Regions from separate parts of the Aeromonas sp. ASNIH7 genome, predicted to be linked through region 1. Evidence: predicted binding sites of a transcription regulator. Region 1 holds the regulator's gene; each other region holds the start of a gene.
The links. Region 1 encodes MetJ, which represses methionine synthesis genes. Its sites were predicted from a motif close to AGANNTCTAGANNTCT; they were not measured.
Positions count from the first base shown of each region.

Region 2: the regulator MetJ is predicted to act here: its motif matches at 2,943-2,958, upstream of metN (methionine ABC transporter ATP-binding protein MetN).
Region 3: the regulator MetJ is predicted to act here: its motif matches at 3,885-3,900, upstream of metA (homoserine O-acetyltransferase MetA).

Region 1 covers NZ_CP026226.1:1,366,500-1,374,102, reverse strand. Annotated here, with positions in the region: gene C2U47_RS06285 (aromatic amino acid transport family protein) at 1-923, shown strand, start outside; gene C2U47_RS06280 (tRNA-binding protein) at 1,006-1,344, opposite strand; gene C2U47_RS06275 (AraC family transcriptional regulator) at 1,429-2,187, opposite strand; gene metJ (met regulon transcriptional regulator MetJ) at 2,223-2,546, opposite strand; gene metB (cystathionine gamma-synthase) at 2,768-3,946, shown strand; gene C2U47_RS06260 (bifunctional aspartate kinase/homoserine dehydrogenase II) at 3,946-6,399, shown strand; gene C2U47_RS06255 (LrgB family protein) at 6,467-7,156, opposite strand; gene C2U47_RS06250 (CidA/LrgA family protein) at 7,149-7,550, opposite strand.
Region 2 covers NZ_CP026226.1:1,148,857-1,156,459, forward strand. Annotated here, with positions in the region: gene C2U47_RS05210 (NAD(P)H-hydrate dehydratase) at 1-31, opposite strand, end outside; gene queG (tRNA epoxyqueuosine(34) reductase QueG) at 131-1,285, shown strand; gene ppgK (polyphosphate--glucose phosphotransferase) at 1,369-2,112, shown strand; gene C2U47_RS05225 (hypothetical protein) at 2,165-2,620, opposite strand; gene metN (methionine ABC transporter ATP-binding protein MetN) at 3,093-4,136, shown strand; gene C2U47_RS05235 (methionine ABC transporter permease) at 4,117-4,770, shown strand; gene metQ (methionine ABC transporter substrate-binding lipoprotein MetQ) at 4,799-5,599, shown strand; gene rfaH (transcription/translation regulatory transformer protein RfaH) at 5,915-6,415, shown strand; gene C2U47_RS05250 (methyl-accepting chemotaxis protein) at 6,583-7,603, opposite strand, start outside.
Region 3 covers NZ_CP026226.1:2,659,462-2,667,064, forward strand. Annotated here, with positions in the region: gene C2U47_RS12465 (DUF342 domain-containing protein) at 1-427, opposite strand, end outside; gene C2U47_RS12470 (hypothetical protein) at 545-784, opposite strand; gene C2U47_RS12475 (metal-dependent hydrolase) at 822-1,337, shown strand; gene C2U47_RS12480 (competence/damage-inducible protein A) at 1,334-2,509, opposite strand; gene C2U47_RS12485 (HD-GYP domain-containing protein) at 2,538-3,782, opposite strand; gene metA (homoserine O-acetyltransferase MetA) at 3,927-4,874, shown strand; gene C2U47_RS12495 (phosphatase domain-containing protein) at 4,881-5,399, opposite strand; gene C2U47_RS12500 (Lrp/AsnC family transcriptional regulator) at 5,549-6,019, shown strand; gene C2U47_RS12505 (LTA synthase family protein) at 6,075-7,603, opposite strand, start outside.

The DNA of each region.
Region 1 (7,603 bases):
CGATCCTGCTCATCTACGGCGTCGGGCTGACCAACACGGTGGAGAGCTTCATGGTCAATCAGCTCGGCCTGGCCTCCCCGGATCGGGTGATGCTCTCCGGCGTGCTGGTGTTCGCCATGATCGCCGTGATGCTGGCCGGCGAGAAGGCGATGCTGCGGGCCTTCGCCGTCATGGTCTACCCGCTGGCTGCGATCCTGCTGGCCCTCTCCTGCTACCTCATTCCCCAGTGGCAGTGGCCGGAAGTGACCGCCTTTGAAGGCGCCAGCTTCCTCAACACCGTCTGGCTGGCGCTGCCGGTCACCGTGTTCGCCTTCAGCCACGCCGCCGCCATCTCGGGCTTTGCCAACGTGCAGCGCCGGGAATACGGGGAGCAGGCCGAAACCAAGAGCGGCCTGATCCTGCGCAACACCACCGTCATGCTGGTGGGCTTCGTGCTCTTCTTCGTCTTCTCCTGCGTGCTGAGCCTCTCCCCGGCCCAGCTGGCCGAGGCCAAGGCCCAGAACGTCTCCGTGCTCTCCTATCTCGCCAACATCACCGACAACCCGGTGATCGTGACCCTGGGGCCGCTCATCGCCTTCATCGCCATCAGCTCCTCCTTCCTCGGCCACTTCCTCGGTGCCCGCGAGAGCCTGAAAAGCCTGATCGCCAAGCCCACCGGCCTGCCGCTGGCGAAGGCGGACAAGCTCGGCATCGCCCTGATGTTCTTCGCCATCTGGGGCGCCGCCATCATCAACCCGGGCATTCTGGGGTTGATGGAGACCCTCTCCGGCCCCGTCATCGCCATGATCCTCTTCATCATGCCGGTGGTGGCCATCTACAAGGTGGAGGCGCTGGCCCGTTTCCGTCACCGTTGGGTCAACGGCTTCATCCTGCTGACCGGTGCCCTGGCGGTTTCGGCCCTGCTGTTCAGCCTGCTGAAATAAGCCAGGCCGTCAGCATCAAACAAGAGAGGCGACCCCGGGGGTCGCCTCTCTTGCTTCTGCTTTCTGGTTGCCTTGCCGTGTCTCACCCCAGCTTGGCGCCATTCTCCACCGCCTGCTCGGGGATGGCGATCACCACGGCGCCATCCGGGCGATAGAAGCCGGTCAGCAGAAACTCCGACTGGATGGGGCCTATCTGCTTGGGGGGAAAGTTCACCACGGCGACGATCTGGCGGCCCACCAGATCCTCCGGTCGATAGAGGTCGGTGATCTGGGCGCTGCTCTTGCGCACCCCGATCTCGGGGCCGAAATCCGCCCACACCTTGTAGGCGGGGCGGCGCGCCTCGGGGAAGGGCTCGACCCGCACCAGGGTGCCCACCCTGAGCTCCACCATCTCGAAATCCTGCCAGCTTATGGTCTGCATCTTGGCTCCTCGTTGCTCATACCTTGCATGAGCCTCAGCATGCCTCGAATGCCCGGGGATTGTCTTCGGCAAAGAGCCGACCGATTACGGCAGGCGGCCGTTTTGCTGGCGCCAGAGGGAAGGGGTCAGTCCGGTCTCGGCCAGGAAACGCTCGGCAAAGGCCCCCTGGTTCTGGTAGCCGCAGCGGCTGGCCACCTCGCCTATGGGCAGGGCGGTCTGGGCCAGCAGGGTGCGGGCCAGCGCCATGCGCCGCATCCTGAGGTAGTGGGAGACGCTCGTGCCCACCTGCTGGCGAAAGGCGTGTTTGAACTGGCTCAGGCCGAGGCAGGCGATGGCGGCGAGTTCCTCGTTGGTGAGGGGGTCTGCGAGGTGGGCTTCCATATGACGCTGCACCTTGGCGATACGAGGGGCTATGCGGGGAGCGACGGCGGGGCCCATGCCGCGTCCCTCGGTCAGCAGCCCGAGCCACACCTGATCCATGCCGGCCACGTAGCGCCCCTCGGCCACCATGCGGTGCAGGAAGGCGAGGTAGTGGCGCTGAGCCTCATCCAGCTCGACGAAGGGGTGGTCCCCCAGGGCTGCCGGCAGCCAGTGGCTCTCCTGCACCAGAAACACGTGCGCCGGGTCGGCGGCGTAGTCGTGGCGAAGGCCAGGGGCGATGATGCAGGCAAAACCGGGGGCGAGGCGACATCCCCGGCCCTGCACCTCGATCTCGAGGGGGCCGACGAGGGGGATCACCAGCTGGGCGTGGTCATGACTGTGGCTCTGTATGTCGCTCTGGTAGTGACGCAGGCTGAAGGGGGAGGTGGCAGATAAGCATGACGCGGCACCGGGCCGCGTCATTGAAAGGGATGCATCGTTTGCCATGGGCAGCCGCATTACTCGGCGTCGAAGTCTTCGATCTCTTTGCCAAGGGCTTCCATGATGGCGCGGGCCTCGGCGGGGACGCTGTCCGGATGATCCTTGCGCAGGTCGTCGTCACAGGGCAGCGGCTGGCCGGTGAAGGCGTGCAGGAAGGCTTCGCAGAGCAGCTCGCTGTTGGTCGCATGACGCAGGTTGTTCACCTGGCGACGGGTGCGCTCATCGGTCAACACCTTCAGCACCTTGAGCGGGATCGAGACGGTTATCTTCTTGACCTGTTCGCTCTTCTTGCCGTGCTCTGCATAGGGGCTGACGTAGTCGCCGTTCCACTCTGTACCCATGTTCCACCTGTAGTCGTTTGGCCGTGAGCGCGGATTTTAACCCTTAAGGAATTCAATGGCAATCCAACAGCAAAGCCATTTAGACGTCTAGAAGTGTTGACGGCTTTTTTAAGGTGGCGTAGTGTGGTGCACCATGGGCCGGCAGTCCGGCCAGCGAAAATGAGAGCGGGGCTGGACGACACGAGGCGGACCGGCTCCGGCAACCCATCAAGGAGAGTGACATGACCCACAAGGCCACCCTGGCGGTACGCACCGGGATTGAGACAGACACGCAGCACGGTGCCGTGGTGCCCCCCATCTACCTCTCCAGCAACTACACCTTTGCCGACTTTGGCGAGCCCCGTCAATACGACTATGCCCGTTCCGGCAACCCGACCCGCACCAATCTGGCGGACGCCCTGGCGGCCCTGGAAGGGGGAGCCGGCGCCGTGGTGACCGGCACCGGCATGGGGGCCGTTCACCTGGTGACCACGGCTCTGCTCAAGGCGGGGGATCTGCTGATCGCCCCCCACGACTGCTACGGCGGCACCTGGCGCCTGTTCGAGTATCTGGCGGCCAAGGGCCACTACCAGGTGCAGTTCGTGGATCAGGGAGACGAGGTGGCGCTGGCCGCCGCGCTGGCCCAGAAACCCGCACTGGTGTGGGTGGAGACCCCCTCCAACCCGCTGCTGCGGGTGGTGGACATCGCCGCCATCGCCGAGGCCTCCCACGGGGTGGGGGCCCAGGTGGTGGTGGACAACACCTTCCTCTCCCCCTTGCTGCAACAGCCTCTGGCCCTTGGTGCCGATGTGGTGGTCCACTCCACCACCAAGTACATCAACGGCCACTCCGACGTGGTAGGGGGTGTGGCGATCGCCAAGGATCAGGCTCTGGCCGACTCCCTGGTGTGGTGGGCCAACTGCCTGGGGCTCACCTCCGGTGCCTTTGACTCCTACCTCACCCTGCGGGGCCTGCGCACCCTGGCTCCGCGCCTGCGCACCCATCAGGAGAACACGGATCGCATCCTCGCCTTCTTGCAGCAGCAGCCGCTGGTCAAGCGGATCTATCACCCCAGCCTGCCGAGCCATCCGGGCCATGACATTGCGCGCCGTCAACAGTCCGGCTTTGGCGCCATGCTAAGTTTTGAGCTCGATTGCAACGAGACGGGGCTGCGCGCCTTCCTCGCGGGGCTGCGCCTCTTCTCGGTGGCGGAGTCCCTCGGCGGTGTGGAGAGTCTGGTGGCCCATCCGGCCAGCATGACCCACAGGGCCATGACCCCTGCGGCCCAGCAGGCGGCGGGTATCAGTGCCCAGTTGCTGCGCCTGTCGGTGGGGATCGAACACGGTGAGGATCTGGTGGCCGATCTGGCCCAGGGGTTTGAACAGGCGCAGTTGGCACAACAGGCAGAGCAGGTGAAGTAATGGAACAACAACAAGGAGAGTGTGTGGTGGCAACAGAGGCAGTCTTCAAGCGGCGCCATGTACACAAGTTCGGCGGCAGCAGCCTGGCGGATCCGGTCTGTTATCGCCGGGTCGCCAGCATCGTCGAGCAACAGGTGGGGGGCAACGAGCTGGTGGTGGTCTCCGCCGCAGGCAAGACCACCAACCGGCTGATCCAGCTGGTGGAGCTGGCGGAAGCGGGGGATGAGGCCGCAGGCGAAGCCATCACCGCCCTGCACGCCTATCAGCAGAGCCTGATCGACGGCCTGCTGGAAGGGGAACTTCACCTCGATCTGAGCCAGCAACTGACGGACGACATGCAGCTGATTGCCAAGACCCTGGAGGGGCAGTTTGACCGCTTCGAGCGCAACGGCCTGCTCGCCTTTGGCGAGGTGTGGTCCGCCCGCCTGCTGGCTGCCCTGCTCACCAGCCGGGGTGAGGTGGCCGCCTGGCTCGATGCTCGCAGTTTCCTGCGCGCAGAAGACGGCGCCCTCATCAAGGTGGATACCGCCCTCTCCAGCGAGCTGCTCAAGGCCCGCCTGGCCGAGCACGCCGGTCGCATCGTGGTGACCGGCTTCATCGCCGCCGACATGGAGGGGCGTTCCCTGCTGCTGGGGCGCAACGGCTCCGACTACAGTGCCAGCCTCCTGGCGGCGCTGGCGGACGGGGAGTCGACCACCATCTGGAGCGACGTGGCCGGGGTCTACAGTGCCGACCCGCGCCGGGTGAAAGAGGCTCGTCTGCTGGAGCGCCTGAGTCTGGCCGAGGCCAACGAGCTGGCGCGCCTGGGCTCCTCGGTGCTGCATTCGCGTACCCTGCAGCCGGTGGCCGACAGCCGCCAGCGCCTCACTCTGCGCTGCAGCTACAATCCGGACGAAGGCTGTACCCACATCCTGCGCCGTGCGCCCCGCTCCGGCGGTGCCCGCATCGTCTCCTCGGTGGATCAGATCGCTCTCATCGAGCTCAAGGTGTTGCCGCAGACGGACTTTGAGCAGACAGTGGCGGCCATCGAGGCCCATCTGGCCCGCCATCGCCTCCATCCGCTCACCCTGCAGCGCCAGCCGGATCGGCGGGTCCTGCGTCTGGCCTACACCCTGGAGGTGGCACAAGGGGCCTTCGAGGTGCTCCGTGACTTCCAGTTGCAGGGCAACTTTACCGGCCTCATCCAGAAGGAGGGGTTCAGCCTGGTCGCCCTGGTGGGGGCCGGCGTCACCGACAATGCCGAGCAGTGCCACCGTTTCTACCAGCTGCTGGCGGATCAGCCTCTGGAGTTCGTGCAGGTGGCCAAAGACGGCCTGAGCCTGGTGGCCGTGCTGCGCCAGATCGTGCTGGAGCCGCTGCTCATCGCTCTGCACAGTGCCCTGTTCAGCCGCCCGACCCGGGTCGGGCTGGTGGTGTTCGGCAAAGGCAATATCGGCGGTCACTGGCTGGGGCTCTATGCCCGCGAGAAGGCGCGCCTCGAGCATGAGCTCAATCTGGCGCTCACCCTCTACGGGGTCTTCGACTCCAAGGGCGGGCTGTTGGACGAAGAGGGGCTGGATCCCCTCAAGGTACAGGACAACTTCCATCCCAAGCCGCTCATCTGGCCGGAGCTGCTCTCCCAGCTGGAGCAGCACAGTTTTGACTCCCTGATCGCGCTCGACATGACCGCCAGCGAGACGGTGAGCCGCTACTACCCGGACTTTGCCCAGCTCGGCATCCACATCATCGCCGCCAACAAGTTTGCCGGTGCCGCCGACAGCGAGTTTTACCAGCGCATCAAGCAGACCTGCCGCGACCATCAGGTGCAGTGGCGCTACAACGCCACCGTGGGGGCCGGGCTGCCCATCCAGTCCAGCATCCAGATGCTGCGTCAGAGCGGTGACCGCATCCAGGGGGTCTCCGGCATCTTCTCCGGCACCCTCTCCTGGCTGTTCCAGCAGTATGACGGCACTCGCCCCTTCTCCGAACTGGTGGACGAGGCGTGGCAACACGGCCTGACCGAGCCGGATCCCCGGGAGGATCTCTCCGGTCAGGATGTGCGCCGCAAGCTGCTCATCCTGGCGCGGGAGGCGGGCTTCGAGCTCGACTCCGCCGACATCGAGCTGGAGAATCTGGTGCCTGTCACGCTGCGCAAGGTGACCGCCGATCAGTTCATGGACAGGCTCAAGGAGCTGGATGACCCTATCCAGACCGCCTTCGAGGGGGCGCGCCGGGTCGGCAAGGTGCTGCGTTATGTCGCCCGCTTCGAGCACGACGGCAAGGCCCGCGTCGGGCTGGAGGCGCTGGAGCCCCATCACCCGTTTGCCAACCTCTTGCCCTGCGACAACGTGTTCGCCATCGAGAGCGACAGCTATCGCACCAACCCCCTGGTGATCCAGGGGCCGGGAGCGGGCCGGGAAGTGACGGCCGCCGCCATCCAGTACGATCTCTGGCAGATCTGCGCCAGCCTCTGAGGCTGCGTGACACGATGCAATGAGAAGAGGCGCCCCAGGGCGCCTCTTCTGTTATCGGGTAGCGGAGTTACCAGAACAGCCGGCCCAGGAGGGGGGCGAGCAGCACGGTGGCCATGCCGGCGATCATCATCACCATGCTGGAGACCACCCCCTCCTCGTTGCCCATCTGATAGGCCCTGGCTGTCCCGGCCCCGTGGGCCGAGGCACCAAAGCCCGCGCCCTTGCCAAGGCGGCTGCGGATGGCGAGCACGGTGAGCACGCTTTCTCCCACCGCCATGCCGATGACGCCGGTCAGCACCACGAACAGGGCGGTGAGATCGGCGTTGCCACCCACGGAACGGGTCGCCTCCACCGCGAAGGGGGTGGTGATGGATCTCATGGCCATGCTGCGCTGCAACAGCTCGGAGAGGTTGAGCCAGCGGGCCAGCAGCACTGTGCTGCCCACCGCCATCACCACGGACGCCACGACCCCGACCGAGAGGGAGAGCCAGTGGCGGCGCATCAGCTGGCGATTCTCGTAGACGGGCACCGCGAAGGCGACGGTGGCAGGGCCCAGCAGCCAGAGCAGCCAGTGGGATTCGGCCATGTAGTCCCGGTAGGGAATGTGGAACAGCATCACCACGGCCACCAGCAGGGTGGGGGCCAGCAGCAGCGGCATCAGGGGCAGGATGCGCTTTTTGCCATAGAGCCACTTGCTGGCGTAGTAGAAGAGCAGGGTCAGGGCGAAGCAGAGCAGGCCGAGCAGGGTGTCAGACATGGCGGCGACTCCGGCGGGCCAGCTTCAGCTCGAGGCGATAGACCCTGTCCACCACCAGCGCCGTGGTGCCGAGCACCAGCACGGTGCTGACGATCAGGACCACCATGATGCGCCACCCCTCCTGCAGCAGCAGCTCCTGATAGTTGACCACGGCCACCACGGCGGGGACGAAGAAGAGCAGCATCTCCGCCAGCAGCCAGCGGGCCCCGGCACTGAACCACTGGGCCTTGACCACTCCGAGCAGGATGCAGACCAGCAGCAGCAACATGCCGGTGAGGTTGGCGGGCAGGGGCAGGTGCAAGGTGCGCACTGCGATGTCGGCCAGCAACCAGATGGCCGCCAGCAGGGCGATTTGGAAGGGGGTTTGCAACCAGCGAAGGCAGAGGGTTTTCATGGCAAGCGTCTTTCTGTGAACCTGCTCACAGTATAGAGAGGGACCAAACCTGC
Region 2 (7,603 bases), 220 kb from region 1:
TGCGGATAGCGTCCCCGAACACCTCTACCATGACGGCCCCCACGTTTCATCATCCCATGACCCGGCAACTGGCACGCCATATTGCCGCCCTGCGCCTGCCACACTCCTGCAGGCAGAGGGGGGATGCTGCATGACGGCTGCCGAACTTGCGCAACTGGCCCACGATATCAAGCTCTGGGCAAGGGAGCTAGGATTTGACCAGGTCGGCATCGCCGACACCGACCTCACCCTGGAAGAGCCAAGGTTGCAGGCCTGGCTGGATGCCGGTTATCACGGCACCATGGACTACATGGCGCGCCACGGCATGATGAGGGCCCGCCCCCACGAGCTGTTGCCGGGCACCTTGCGGGTCATCTCGGTGCGGATGAACTATCTGCCGTTCGAGGCGGGCTTTGCCGCCACCCTGCGCGATCCCACCCTCGGCTACATCAGCCGCTATGCCCTCGGCCGCGACTACCACAAGGTGCTGCGCAACCGGCTCAAACAGTTGGGGGAGCGCATCGAGCTGCGGTGCGAAACCCTGTTGCAGGCGGCGGGACAAACCCTGGGCGAGTGGCGCCCCTTCGTCGACTCGGCCCCTATTCTGGAAAGGCCGCTGGCGGCCAAGGCGGGCCTTGGCTGGGTGGGCAAGCACTCGCTGCTGATCAACGAGTCCGCCGGCTCCTTCTTCTTTCTGGGAGAATTGCTCATCGCCCTGCCGCTGCCCGTGGATGCCCCGGTGGAGAAGGAGCTGTGTGGCAAGTGCGTGGCCTGCATCAATATCTGCCCCACCGGTGCCATCATCGCCCCCTATGTGGTAGACGGACGGCGCTGCATCTCTTATCTCACCATCGAGAATGACGGCCCCATTCCCGAGGAATTCAGGCCGCTCATGGGCAATCGCATCTATGGCTGTGACGACTGCCAGCTCATCTGCCCCTGGAACCGCTATGCCAATGCCAGCCCGGAGCCCGACTTCAGCCCGCGCCCCAATCTGCACCGCCCGCCCCTCTTGACCTTGTGGGGCTGGAGCGAGGCCGAATTTCTCAAACACACGGAAGGCAGCCCCATCCGCCGCATCGGCTATCAGCGCTGGCGCCGCAACCTGGCGGTGGCCCTTGGCAACGGACCGGCCAGCAGCGAGGTCCTGGCCGCCCTGCAACAGGCGCTGCCTGAGGCGGCGCCCATGGTGGCCGAGCATATCGAGTGGGCGCTGGCGACCCTGGCCAGGCGTCAGCAGGAAGAGAATAAAAAGACGCGATTGCTGATCCGCTGCATCGAAAAAGGTCTGCCGGATCACGCATAAGTGATCTGGCACTTGCCGGATCGCAGCCATTTTTTCATGCTCTGCCGACCATTGAACATCGGCACAATAAAAGGAAGATTCTGATGCAGATGCTGGGAGTAGATATTGGGGGGTCCGGGATCAAGGGCTGCCTGGTCGACACCGAAACCGGGGAGCTGATTGGCGAACGCCACCGCATCGCCACACCGCAACCGGCAACCCCGGCCGCCGTGGCACACACCCTCAAGGCGCTGGTCGAGCACTTCCAATGGAAGGGTCCCGTGGGGTGCGGTTTTCCCGCCACCATCCACAACGGCATCGCCAAGAATGCCTCCAACATCGACAAGAGCTGGATTGAGACCGATGCCGCCCACCTGTTTGCCGATGTGACCGGCCTGCCCTGCCATGTCCTGAACGACGCCGATGCGGCCGGTCTGGCGGAGATGCGCTTTGGCACCGGGCAGGATCGCCAGGGGGTCATCATTCTCATCACCGTCGGCACCGGCATCGGTACCGCCGTCTTCGTCAATGGCCAGTTGCTGCCCAATACCGAACTGGGTCACCTGATGCTGGAAGGCATGGTGGCCGAACACTATTGCTCCGATGCGGTGCGCAAGCGCGAGGATCTTTCCTGGGGCCGCTGGGGCAAACGTTTCAACAAATACCTGGCTCGCCTGGAGTTTCTGTTCTCCCCCGACCTCTTCATCCTGGGGGGCGGCAGCGCCGCCAAGCTCGACAAGTTCATCGACAAGATTGAGACCCGGGCTCCCCTGGTGGCGGCCGCGAACCTCAACCAGGCCGGCATCATAGGCGCCGCCCTCTATGGCGCGGCCCGGCAAGGGGGCTGACCGCCAGCAACATCAGAAGACCCGGCCCGTGCCGGGTCTCTCTCATCCGGGCTCAGAGATCGTCGAGGCGATGAGCACCGTGTACCAGACGGGTCAGGCGGGATTGGGCCATGGAGGCCAGGGCTTTCAGCAGCGCCGCCGTGTCGGGCGTGGGGCACTCCCGGGCCAGACGTTCCAGCTCGCCGATGAGCCTCTCCTCCTGGCGTGACACCAGGGCCACTATCTCCGCGGGCTGGGTTGTGGCGGGCAGCGCCAGACGATCCCCCTCGGCCAGCAGATCCTCGCCAAACCCCTGATCCAGCCAGGTCTCCTTCACCGCGCTTCCCATCTGCTCGCGATAATCGTGCAGATGAGCCGCCGCGGCATCCTCCCGCCCTTGCAGATAGGCCAGCAACATTCTGCTGCGCTCAGCATCCACCCGGGGGATCTGGCGCCCGTAAATGTGCCCTTGCCGATGATGAAGCTCCTCGAGATAGAGCATCAGGTCCTTGATCTGTTGGAATCGCATCTCGCCCCCCTCCTGGCATCCACCTGCAGCCAGTATAGGGAGCTGGCATGTCGACACGGCCACAAACTGGTCATTTATTGTTCTGCATCAAGGAGATGGAAAAGAAAGCAGGAAAAGAGACGGCAGGAGGAAGGGGAAGCCGGCAGCGATGCTGCCCGGACGACCGGGCACCTTGTCCGAAGGGGAGACATCAAATCGACGACATAAAAGATATTTACCAGCTTATATTCGGACCAATGTCATCAAATCGGAATCTTATATTGATACTGGTGGTTATACCTCCACACCATAGTCAAATGGCGGGAATCCTTATCCATTTTTTAGACGTCTAGACGTAAAAACATGCGTTGACACAGCCATCCGGACATCTTAGCATCATCCTCCATGATGACAGAGCTACCCAGTGAAACCTCTGCCCAATTTACCCGCCTGTAGCGCCCTGTGCTTTAAGGCTGTTAGCACGGAAGAATCCATGATTAAGTTGATCGGTCTCAACAAAGTCTACGGTAAAGGCAGTGATGCCGTGCACGCCCTGCGTGACGTGAGCCTGCATGTGCCCCAAGGCAAGATCTTCGGGGTGATCGGTGCCTCCGGTGCCGGCAAGAGTACCCTCATCCGCTGCGTCAACCTGCTGGAGCGCCCCACCGAGGGGCAGGTCATCGTCGATGGCCAGGACCTGGTCGCCCTCAGCGAGCGGGATCTGACTCAGGCTCGCCGCCAGATCGGCATGATCTTCCAGCACTTCAACCTGCTGGCCTCTCGCACCGTCTCCGCCAACATCGCCTTCCCGCTGGAGCTGGCGGGCTGGAGCAAGGACAAGATCCAGAGCCGGGTCAGCGAACTGCTGGCCCTGGTCGGGCTGGAAGCCCGTGCCCACGCCTATCCGTCCGAGCTCTCCGGCGGGCAGAAGCAGCGCGTCGCCATCGCCCGTGCCCTGGCACCGGCTCCCAAGGTCCTGCTGTGTGACGAGGCCACCTCGGCCCTCGACCCGCAGACCACCCGCTCGATCCTGACCCTGCTCAAGGAGATCAACGTCAAGCTGGGGCTCACCATACTGCTCATCACCCACGAAATGGACGTGGTGAAGGGGATCTGCGACGAAGTGGCCATCATCAGCGACGGCCATCTCATCGAGCAGGGGGAAGTGGCCTGGTTCTTCAGCAATGCAAAGACCCAGCTGGCCCGGGATTTCATCCACTCCACCATCCACCTGGAAGTGCCCCAGGAGTATCAGGATCGGATGAGTGCCGAGCGGGTGCCCGGCAGCTATCCCCTGGTGAAGCTCGGCTTTACCGGGACCACGGTGGATTCGCCGCTGATTTCCGAGGCGAGCCGCCGTTTCAACATCGACATCAGCATCCTGAGCGCAGACATCGAATACGCCGGTGGCGTCAAGTTCGGCTTCCTGCTGGCGGAACTGTTCGGGGACGAGGCCCAGTGCGAGGCCACCCAGCAGTTCCTCATCGACAACCACATTCAGCTGGAGGTAATGGGTTATGTCCGAAGCAATGATTAATCTGCTGATTTCGGCTCTGGGCGACACCCTCATCATGGTGTTTGCCTCCGCCCTGTTCGGCTGCCTGCTCGGCCTGCCGCTCGGCGTGGCGCTGCACGTGACCAAGGCGGGCCAGATCCTGGCCAATCCGCTGCTCAACAAGGTCCTGGGCGTCATCGTCAACGTCGGTCGCTCGGTGCCCTTCATCATTCTGCTGGTCGCCATCATTCCGTTGACCCGCTTCATCGTCGGCACCAGCATCGGCACCATCGCCGCCATCGTGCCGCTGACCGTGGGCTGTATTCCCTTCATCGCCCGCCTGGTGGAAGGGGCCCTGATGGAGGTGCCTGACGGCCTGCTGGAAGCGGCCAAGGCCATGGGGGCCAAACCCCTGCAAATCATCGCCAAGGTGCTGCTGCCCGAGGCCCTGCCGGGGATCCTCAACAGTGTCATCATCACCCTCGTCACCCTGGTGAACTACTCCGCCATGGCAGGTGCCATCGGAGGCGGTGGTCTCGGTGATGTGGGTATTCGCTACGGCTACCAGCGTTTCGATCCCACCGTCATGCTGGTCACCGTGGTCATTCTGGTGGTGCTGGTTCAACTCATCCAGAGCGCGGGTGAGCGCCTGGTCAAACAATGTGATCATCGTTAATCGTCGATTTCTGACAGGAGGTTTTTTTATGAAATTGGGCATCAAATCCGCAGCAGCTGCGCTGCTGGCAACCCTGGTACTGGTCGGTTGCGGCCAGAAGGAAGAGAACAAGACCCTGAAGGTGGGCGCCATCGCCGGTCCCGAGACCGAGCTGGTTGAGACCGCGGCCAAGGTGGCCAAGGAAAAATACGGCCTGACCGTCGAAGTGGTCACCTTCTCCGACTACGTCACCCCGAACGTGGCCCTGAACGACGGCAGCGTCGACGTCAACGCCTTCCAGCACAAGCCCTACCTGGATGCCCAGATCCGTGATCGCGGCTTCAAGCTGGTGCCGGTCGGCAACACCTTCGTCTACCCGATCGCCGGTTACTCCAAGAAGGTCAAGGCCCTGTCCGAGCTGAAAGACGGTGCCCAGATCGCGGTGCCGAACGATCCGACCAACCTGGGTCGTTCCCTGATCCTGCTGGAGAAGCAGGGCCTGCTGACGCTTAAAGAGGGTGCCGGTCTGGAAGCGACCGTACTGGACATCGCCAGCAACCCGCGCAACTTCAAGATCGTCGAGCTGGAAGCCGCACAACTGCCGCGCTCCCTGGAAGACGTGGATCTGGCCATCATCAACAACACCTTCGCCGGTCAGATTGGTCTGACCCCGACCGAGAACGGCCTGTTTGTCGAAGACAAGGAGTCCCCCTACGTCAACCTGATCGTTGCTCGCGAGAACAACAAGGACGACGAGAAGGTCAAGGAGTTCGTCCAGTCCTTCCAGACCGACGAGGTCTTCAAGAAGGGGACCGAGCTGTTCAAGGGCGGTCTGGTGAAAGGTTGGTAATCACTCACTCTGGAAAAAAGGCCACGTCAAGCGTGCAATGCTGTTCACTTAAGAGAATTTGAGTTCCAGTCCACGTAGTATCAGGACAAAAAATCGAGGGAGGCATGATGCCTCCCTCTTTCTATTGCAAGCCCCGCTGGATAAAGGCTGGAGGAAGATCGACTGGACACAGCCTTGCCCCCTCAACTCAAATCCAATTTATGAATAATCAGTCAAAAAAGTGCTTATCTGAACAGCATTGACGTCAAGCGTGGCCTTTTTTTTTACCCCCGTTATCATAGCCACAAGCACGGCAACACGAAAAACAGAACAACAATGAAAAAATGGTATCTGGCCTACTGCAAACCCAAGGAAGAGGCCCGCGCCCGCGCCCATCTGGCAGCCCAGGGCGTTGAATCCTATTACCCCATGGTCGAGATTGAAAAACTGCGGCGAGGCAAGCGCGTGCCCCAGCGCGAGCCCATGTTCCCCAACTACCTCTTCATCTACGTGGATCTGGAAGAGGTCACCCCGGTCACCCTGAAATCGACCCGGGGCATCAGTCGCATCATCCACTTCGGCAAGGAGTGGACCCCAGTCAGCAGCCAGCTGATCTACCGGCTCATGAGCCGGGACGACAGCGACGAGGCGCGCGCCAGCTATGCCCGCCTGCCGACCCAGGGAGACAAGGTACTTATCGAATCCGGCCCCCTCGCCGGGTTTGAAGCCATCTATCTGGAACCGGATGGCGAAAAGCGGGCCATCCTGCTGGTCAACCTGCTCAACCAGGAGACCTGCAGCAGCTTCGAAAACCAGGCCTTCCGCCGCCTGGAGTGACCCGTCCTGCCGGCAGAAAGAGCCACAGGGCAGTACACAAGACACCATCCCCCAGCTTCCGAACGGTCAGGACCGCACCTGCGGCGTGCATCCTTCCACCACCAGGTTTTCGGGCCGAAAAAAACGGGGCAGACCCAGAGGTCTGCCCCGTTTTTCTCTCACTTGCGTCAGGCATCCAGTTCGAAGCGGCTGATGGCCGATGTCAGTCTCCCGGTCTCCCGGGTCAGGCGGGCGGCGATCTGCTCCCCCTGCTGGCCATGCTCGCTGGACTGATGGCTGAGCCCGGCAATCTCCTCCACCGTGCCCGCCACCTCCTGCGCCGCCCTTGACTGCTGCTCGGTGGCGGTGGCGATGGCGGCAAGCTGGCCGCTGAGATCCTGCACCAGCGTCGCCATCGACTCCAGAGTCTCGGTCACCGAGGCCACGGCGCCGCGCCCCTGCTCCACCAGCAGGGTGCCGCTGCCCACGGTATCCGCGGTCTCCCGGGTCTGCTGCTGGATGCTGGCAATGGTCTGGTTGATCTCCATGGTCGATGCGCTGGTGCGGCTGGCCAACTGCCTCACTTCATCGGCCACCACGGCAAATCCCCGTCCCTGCTCACCGGCCCGCGCCGCCTCGATGGCCGCATTGAGTGCCAGCAGATTGGTCTGCTCGGCGATAGTGGCGATCACTTCGGTGACCCTCCCCACCTGCTCGCTCTGGCTGCTGAGCTGCGTCATCGCCTGGTTTGCCTGGGCAATCATGGCACCAATCTGCGCCATGGTGGTCCCCATGCGGGCGAGGGCCTGCTCTCCCTCCCTTGCCTGTTGCTCGGTCTGGCGAGCCGCTCCCGCCGCGTCCGCAATGTTGCCCGCCACATCCCGGGTACTGACCGACATCTGCTCGATGGCGGCTGCCACCGCATCGAGCCGCTGGTTCTGGCTCGCCAGATCATCCACGATGGCATTGGTGGTCTGGCCCACCTCGCGGCCAGCCCCTTCCACCTGACCGACCGCCCCCTGGATCTCCCCCACCAGCTCGCGCAGCTGTGCCGACATTCGGTTGATGGAGCCCGTGAGCCCTCCCAGCTCATCCTGACGAAGCACGGGCAAGGGGGTGACGGGGAGGCGGCCATCGGCCACCAGGCCCGCCCGTTTCACCAGGCTGGCGATGTCCCGGGTCAGGCGCCGGCTGAACAGCAGGGCCACC
Region 3 (7,603 bases), 1.3 Mb from region 1:
GTGCCGCCTCACCCGCTGCCTGGATGGCGGCGGCAAGCAGTCGCTCGCTCACCCCCTGCTTGACCGTGCTGGCCGCCAGGGCCTCCTGCAACCGGGCCAGGGTCAGGGGCTGGCCGCCCCAGTCCGCGGTGATCTGCGCCCTGGCGCTCATCTGGTCCTTGTCCACCTGGATGAGCAGCCTGGCATCCTGGCGCCGGGCAATGGGGACTGGCGGATGCGCGGGGGCATCCGGCTCTGCGATGAGGGCGTTGAGCAAGGTGACGGCTTCGCGGATCCCCTCGCCGAGGGGTTCGTAGCGCCGACAGTTGGAGAGTCGCAGCAGGGCCAGGACGTCGCTTTCCTGGATGGGCTCGGTGAGGCCCGGAGTGATGCGCAGGCAGACATAGCTCATGTCGGCCGACAGCTGAAACCACGCTTTGCTTAACACCGGGCCCTCCTTCGTTGTCCCTGTCCGGTTTGCCCCATGCCGGGGCCTCTCCTTGCCGGCATCCCATGCCGCCGGGGCGGATCCAACGCGCAGTATTCGGGTATTTTTCCTTCCGGGTCAACGATCTGAATGCAAATGGGTGAGCCGGGTTGAGGAAATATCGGCTGACGGGAGAGGGGCAGAGCCGGCCATGCCATGGGCTCCATTGCAGTTTTTTAGCGCAATATGCTGACGTTTTATGCTTTCGCTATCCAGAGTGTCAACCACGTTGAAGGTGGCGATGCAAATCACCTTGCCAGGCAGGAAGAGAAGGATTTTAATCTGCCGCCGCCCCAGGGCGAGGACCCTGGTCGCCATCGATCAGCCCCTTTTTCTGTCCAACCAAACGAGCCCCATGACCGCCCAAGGCCACCTGCTGTTTTCCGTCACCTGCGTCCTGCTTGCCCACAAGGTTGAACTGACTCCGGCCCTGGCCGATGCCAGCCTGTGGCACATCGTTCCCATGGCCCTGGCGAGCGCCCTGCTGCCGGATCTCGATCACCCCCGTTCCCTGCTCGGGCGGCAACTGCCCTGGATCTCGGGGCCGCTCTCCCGGCTGTTCGGCCATCGCGGCTTCACCCACAGCCTGCTGGCGGTGGGGATGGGGGTCTGGGGGCTGGCCCAGGTGGAAGCCCCCTGGTTGCTGTCGGGGGCGGTGAAGGATGCCCTCATCGTGGGCTATCTCAGCCATCTGCTGGGGGACTGGCTCACCCCCATGGGCATTCCCCTGCTCTGGCCCTGGCGTCGGCGCTTTCGCCTGCCCGGCCTGCCCCTCAAGAGCGGCGGGGGTTACGAGAGGGCCTTCTGCCTGCTGACCCTGGCGCTCGCCGGGTACTGGGTCCATGGCGGTGCAGGCTTGGCTCACTTCTAGCCCCGGGCGCCCTCCTGGCACCTGGCCGTTCGGGTCAGGGTGAGGTAGTCGGCGAGCACCGGCAGCCCCAGCAGGTGGCGGCGCAGCATGTCGAGGGCGGCGAAGGCGAGGATCCGGCGACCGCTCGCGGGATCCGGGTGGCTGACCCTGAGCGTCTGGCCGTGCAGTTGCCCGTCGGCGCAGAGCAGCAGCGGCACGCCGTCCGGCCCGGCACGGCCTATGGTGAGGCTCAGGGGGGCGGCGGGCACCGCCAGTTGAGTCAGATCGTCGCTCAGGGTGTGGCTGAAGCCGGCGGTCAGGGCCGGGTGCCCGTGACACATGGCCAGCAGGGCGCCCCGGCTCTCCCCTTCCTGCAGGTGCAGCGACCGCTCCCCCAGCAGGGCCAGGATCTGGCTGGCAGGCGCCTCGTTGCCACGCCCCACCAGCCAGGGGGCGATGGCCGCAAGCAGCCTCGCCTCGGCGGCATCCATGTCGGCGGTGCTGGCACCGTGGCCGATGAGCTTGAGCTCGATGAGAGGCATGGAGGAGCGGTAGCCCAGCTCGATGCCGGCAGGCCAGGGGGCCGCATCCAGCATGTCGCTGAGGGCGGACTCCGAGACGCCGAAGGTGTAGAAACGGCGCAGCTCGGTGTCGGTCTCTTCACCGGCCAGCGCCTTGAGGCGGGGCATGATCTGTTCGCGCACCATCTGCTTGAACTCGAACGGCACGCCCGGGGTGAAGAAGAGCCGGCTCTGGCCGTGGCTGGCCGGGTGGCGGACCACAAAGCCGCAGGCGGTGCCCACCGGGTTGTCGAGGATCTCGCAGTCCCGGGGCAGCCAGGCCTGCTTGGTGTTGCTCCGTGCCATGGTGCGGCCCCGACTGGCATAGCGTTCGGCCATGGTGGCGAGCCAGTCCGGGAACAGGGTCAGGGGCTGGTCAAACGCCTCGGCCGCGGCCTGGGCGGTGAGGTCGTCCGCCGTGGGGCCGAGCCCCCCGCACACCAGTACCACCTCGGCGCGGTTGGCGCTCTCCTGCAGCACGGCTGTCAGATCCGCGAGGTTGTCCCCCACGGTGGCGCGGCGGCGCACCTGCCAGCCCTGCTCCAGCAAGAGGGCACTTAGCCAGGCGGCATTGGTGTCCACCACCAGGCCGGTCACTATCTCGTCGCCTGTGCTGATGATCTCGATGCGCATGGGGACTCCTTGGGTGGGGCCAGCCCTCTCAGGGCTTGCCGTGTTCGAAGTAGTAGCTGATCCGGGTGCGGGGGTTGAGGTATTCGAACACCGCCGGGGGCAGGCGTTTGGGCTGGATCACCTTGGCGATGGTCAGCCCGGCCGCGTCGAGGTCGATGATGGCCGCCTCCTGGCGCGGAATGCGGGGGTCGTATACCAGCACGGCGGGGTAGAGCAGGCGGGAGGCGTTGACCGACATCACCAGCCCCACCTGGCCGTTGGAGAGCTGCACCACGCTGCCCGGGGGGTAGACCCCCATCAACCGGATCAGCATGCCGAGGTGATCGGCGTTGAACTGGGACTTGCGCTGCTTGTAGAGGCTGCCGAGAGCCGCGTAGGGCACCTTGGCCTCCAGGTGGCAGAGGTTGTCGTACTCGTTGATGAGGGAGACGATCTGGGTGAGGGGATCGAGCTGATCGCCCTTGAGCCCCTGGGGGCCGGTGCCGTCCAGGTACTCATGGTGGTTCTGCACTATCTGCCTGGCTGCTTCCGGAAAATCGCTGACGAGCCCCAGCAGTTCCAGGCCGTAGCGGGGATGCTGGGCCATCAGGTTCTGCTCCGGCTTGGTCAGCGGCTCCGTCTTGCGCAGGATTTGGCTCGGGATCCTCAGCTTGCCGATGTCGTGGAACAGGGCCCCCATGCCGACCTGGCGGATCGCCTCGGCCGGCAACTTGCACTCCCGGGCGAGCAGCATGCTGAGCACGCTGACGTTGAGGGAGTGAAACTGCAGGCTGTTGCCATCATCGCTGTCAGAGACCAGGTGCAGCACCATCTCGTCCACCGAGAGGAGTTGCTCCGTCATGGCGTTGATCAGCTCCTGGGCCTCGCTGATGGCGTTGAGGGGGCGGGACTGGATCTTGCCCATGAGGTTGCGCACCTGGGCCAGGGATTGGCGGAACTGTTTCTCGCACTGCTGCAGGTCGCGGCGATAGCGCTGCAACTGCTCGATGCGCCGCAGTTTCTCCTGCTGCATCTCCTCCTGGCGGGCGACGAGACCCTCTCCCTCAACCTCATCTGCCTGGGACTGGGTCTGGCCGAGGGGCTTGGGCGGTGTGTCGCTCTTGTCGGGAATGATGGTCACCAGCTTGAGGCCAAGGCGACGAATGAGCTCGATCTCCTCCTCGCTCTTGAGCTTGAAGCTGGAGAACAGAAACGGGTGCTCACGCCATCCCAAAGGCAGGGAGACATAATTGCCGACTTGCAGCCGTTCTACGGAGATCTTGATTCCTGTCATGGGGTTGGGCACGAGGGACACACTGAGCCGTATGCTAGTCAAAGGGCGGGGTGAATACAAAAGGTATCTGATGACAGCGGGAGCGCTTTATTATAGGCTTCTAGATGTCCAGACATATTTACCGATGCAGTACAGGGAGTCAGCATGCCGATCAAGATCCCGGACCAGTTGCCCGCCGCCGAAGTGCTGGGGCAGGAGAACATCTTCGTGATGACGGAATCCCGGGCCGTCACCCAGAACATCCGCCCGCTGCGGGTGCTCATCCTCAATCTGATGCCCAAGAAGATAGAAACCGAGATCCAGCTGATGCGGATGCTCTCCAACTCGCCCTTGCAGGTGGACGTGGATCTGTTGCGCATCGACGATCGGGAGTCGAAAAACACGCCCCAGGCGCACCTGGAGAACTTCTATCACGACTTCGAGCAGGTGAGAGGCAACAACTACGACGGCATGATCATCACGGGGGCGCCGCTCGGGCTGGTGGAGTTCGAGGAGGTGGTCTATTGGCCACGCATCGTCGAGATCATCGAGTGGTCCCATCAGCATGTCACCTCCACCCTCTTCCTCTGCTGGGCGGTGCAGGCGGCGCTGAAAGCCTTGTACGGCATGGAAAAGCAGACCCACGGCGAGAAGCTCTCCGGGGTCTATCGCCACCACCGCCTCGACGAGCACGAGGCGCTGCTGCGCGGCTTCGATGATGAATTCGTGGCGCCCCACTCCCGCTATGCGGCCTTCGACGGGGATCTCATCCGCGCCCACACCGATCTGCAGATCTTCGCCGAGTCGGAAGAGGCGGGCGTCTATCTGGCCGCCACCAAGGATTGTCGCCAGGTGTTCGTCACCGGCCATCCGGAATATGACGCCCTGACCCTGGATGGGGAATACCGGCGGGATCTGGCGGCCGGGCTCACCCCCGTCATTCCGGTCAACTATTACCCGAACAACGACCCAAGCCAGACCCCGCGCGCCACCTGGCGCAGCCACGGTCACCTGCTGTTTTCCAACTGGCTCAACTATTACGTCTACCAGTTGACCAGCTACAAGGTGGAAGACATCGGCAAGGTGTTTACCTACCAGCAGCCCAAGGGATAGAGCCCATCAGTCCGCCCCGGCCAGCCGCCGTCCACGGGTATCGAGCCAGTGACGGTGGCAGGCCAGGGTGAAGGCCCGTGGCCGTCTGGCCCGGATGAGGGTCATGGCCTCCTGCTGGGGCAGCCCCTGGGTCATCAGCAGCAGGGCGGCCGCCAGCCCGGTACGCCCGCTTCCGCCGTGGCAGTGAATGGCAAGGTGCCGTCCCTCGCGCAGCAGGGCGAGCAGTCGGGGTTGCACCCCGGGCCAGGCCTGTTCGAAGGCGGCATCCGGTGCCTCGTCATCCGCAATGGGCAGATGGAACCAGCTCATGCCCCTGGCCTGCACCAGCTGCCCGAGAGAGAGGGGCCCGCACAGGGCCAGCTCCTCCACCGTCATCAGGGTCAGCACCCCGCCGGCACCGGCCAGCTGCAACTGGGCAAGGGCGTGGGCCATGGGGACCTGCTGGCTGCCGGGGCAGGGGGTGAGCAGGAGCTGGCCGTCGAGCCGTGGAACGTCCAGGCTCCAGAAGGGATGGGCACTGAGCATGGGGTTCCTCGTGGTGGCCGGGATCAACGGGATGGGTATCCCGCGGGTGCGGCACAGCATAGAGGGGCCGGAGGCGATGTCAATCTGCGTTGTGTTCGGCCCGGTTTACGGGCAGAGTCTAAAAAAATCGAGCGATGCAAGGAGTAAAGATGAGAAACCTGGATCAACTGGACTTGGACATCCTGGCCCATCTGTTTCGCGATGCGGGCATGACCAACAAGGATTTGGCGGCCCTGGTCGGGGTGGCGCCGTCCACCTGTCTGGAGCGGGTGCGCAAGCTGCAGCAGGATGGCGTGCTCAAGGGGGCGCACTGCGAGGTGGATTACCAGGCCCTGGGCGGTCACATCCAGGCCATGGTCTCCCTGCAACTGGCCCGTCACAGCCGCCAGATCATCGATGCGTTTCGCGACGCCATCCTGGCCCTGCCCGAGGTGATCAGCCTGTTCCACATGGGCGGCAAGGATGATTTCCTGGTGCACCTGTGCGTCTCCGATACCGAACACCTGCGCAATTTCGTCTTCGATCACTTCACCTCCCGGGAAGAGGTGGTGCACCTCGAGACCTCCCTGGTGTTCGAGCACAGGTTCAGCCGCTCGCTCCCCTGCTTCCCCCACCCCTGACGGGGCGAGCCGCAAGAAAAAACCGCCCGAGGGCGGTTTTTTTGTGGGCGGTTCCTCAGTTGAGAGCCAGCCGGCTGTCCTGCGCCGTCCGGTAGAGCCCCTGCTGATAGGCCAGGCTGCCCCACAGAACCAGCCCCAGGGCGGCATCCTTCATGGCGCCTGGCTGCGGCGCCGGGGTGAGCGTTTCGGTCGCATCCTCGTAGATGAAGCCTTCCGGCGCCCGCTCGGGCTGCAGGATCACCACATCCTTGCCGCGCATCAGGGCGAAGTTCTTGTCGTACTGCATGATGGCGCGCCCAGGCCAGTCGGCGGGCATGCGGGTGAGATCCTTGCCCAGCATGGGGTAGTCGGCACTGATGCCCATGAGGGAGAGCAGGGTCGGGGCCATGTCGATCTGGCTGACGATGCGGGGATCCTTTCTCGGTGCTATGCCGTCCCCCAGAATGACCCCCGGGATGTGGAAGCGGGGGATGGGCACCAGACTGGCTCCCCCGACCCGGCTGTCGTGATCGGCGATGACCAGGAACAGGGTGTCCTTCCAGTAGTCCGATGCCCTGGCCTTCTTGAAGAACTCGCCGACGGCGTAGTCCGCGTACTTGGCGGCGTTGTTGCGGGTCTGCTTGGGCTGCTCGTACAGGGCGATGCGGTTGTCGGGGAATTCGAAGGGATCGTGGTTGCTGGAGCTGAACACCAGGCTGAAGAAGGGTTTGCCCTCCTTGTGCAGCGCCGCGAAGGTCTCGTTGGCCTTGGCCATCAGATCTTCATCCGAGGCGCCCCAGGATCCCTCGAACACCGGGTTCTTGAAGTCCTTCTGCTCGACGATGGTGGTGAAGCCGTTGCCGAGGAAGAAGCTGCGCATGTTGTCGAAGTGGCTCTCGCCGCCATAGATGAAGCTGGTGTCATAGCCTCGCTGCTTGAGCAGGTCGGCGATGGTGAAGAAGTTGGTCTGGCTCTTGCCGAGCTTGACCACGGCCTGGGCCGGGGTCGGCGTGAAGCCGGTGAGCACCGCCTCGATGCCGCGTACCGAACGGGTACCGGTGGCGTAGAGCTGCTCGAACGCCCAACCCTCTTTCGACAAGGCATCGATGTTCGGGGTGAGCGGCAGGCCGCCGAGGGAGCCGACGAACTGGGCCCCCAGACTCTCTTGCAGCAGGATCACCAGGTTTTTGGGCTTGCCCTGGTAGCTGGCCGTGTTGAAGGTCTGGCTCGGCAGATCGGCAGAGGTGAAATCGCCGAGAGGGCGACCGCTCTCCTCGCGGACTATGTCGAGTACCTGATGGTCAGCCATCTTGCCGTAAAACTGGCTGGCGTCCTCCTCGGCCCCCATCTGCTTGATGGCAAAGAAGAGGGAGTAGGCGGAGTTGACGGTGAGGGCGTTGACCAGGGGATCGTCCGCAAAGGCCACCATGGCCGGATTCAAGGCGCGATGGCCGAGACTGGAGCGGGCGCCGAGGAAGCCGACGGCGAGGATCAGCAGGGCGAAGGCGGGGCGCCAGTACCAGCGGGGGAAGCTTAGGTCACGCACCAGGCGGCCGCTCAGCCACCAGCCACCGCCCAGCACGGCGCCGCTGAAGATCACGGCCA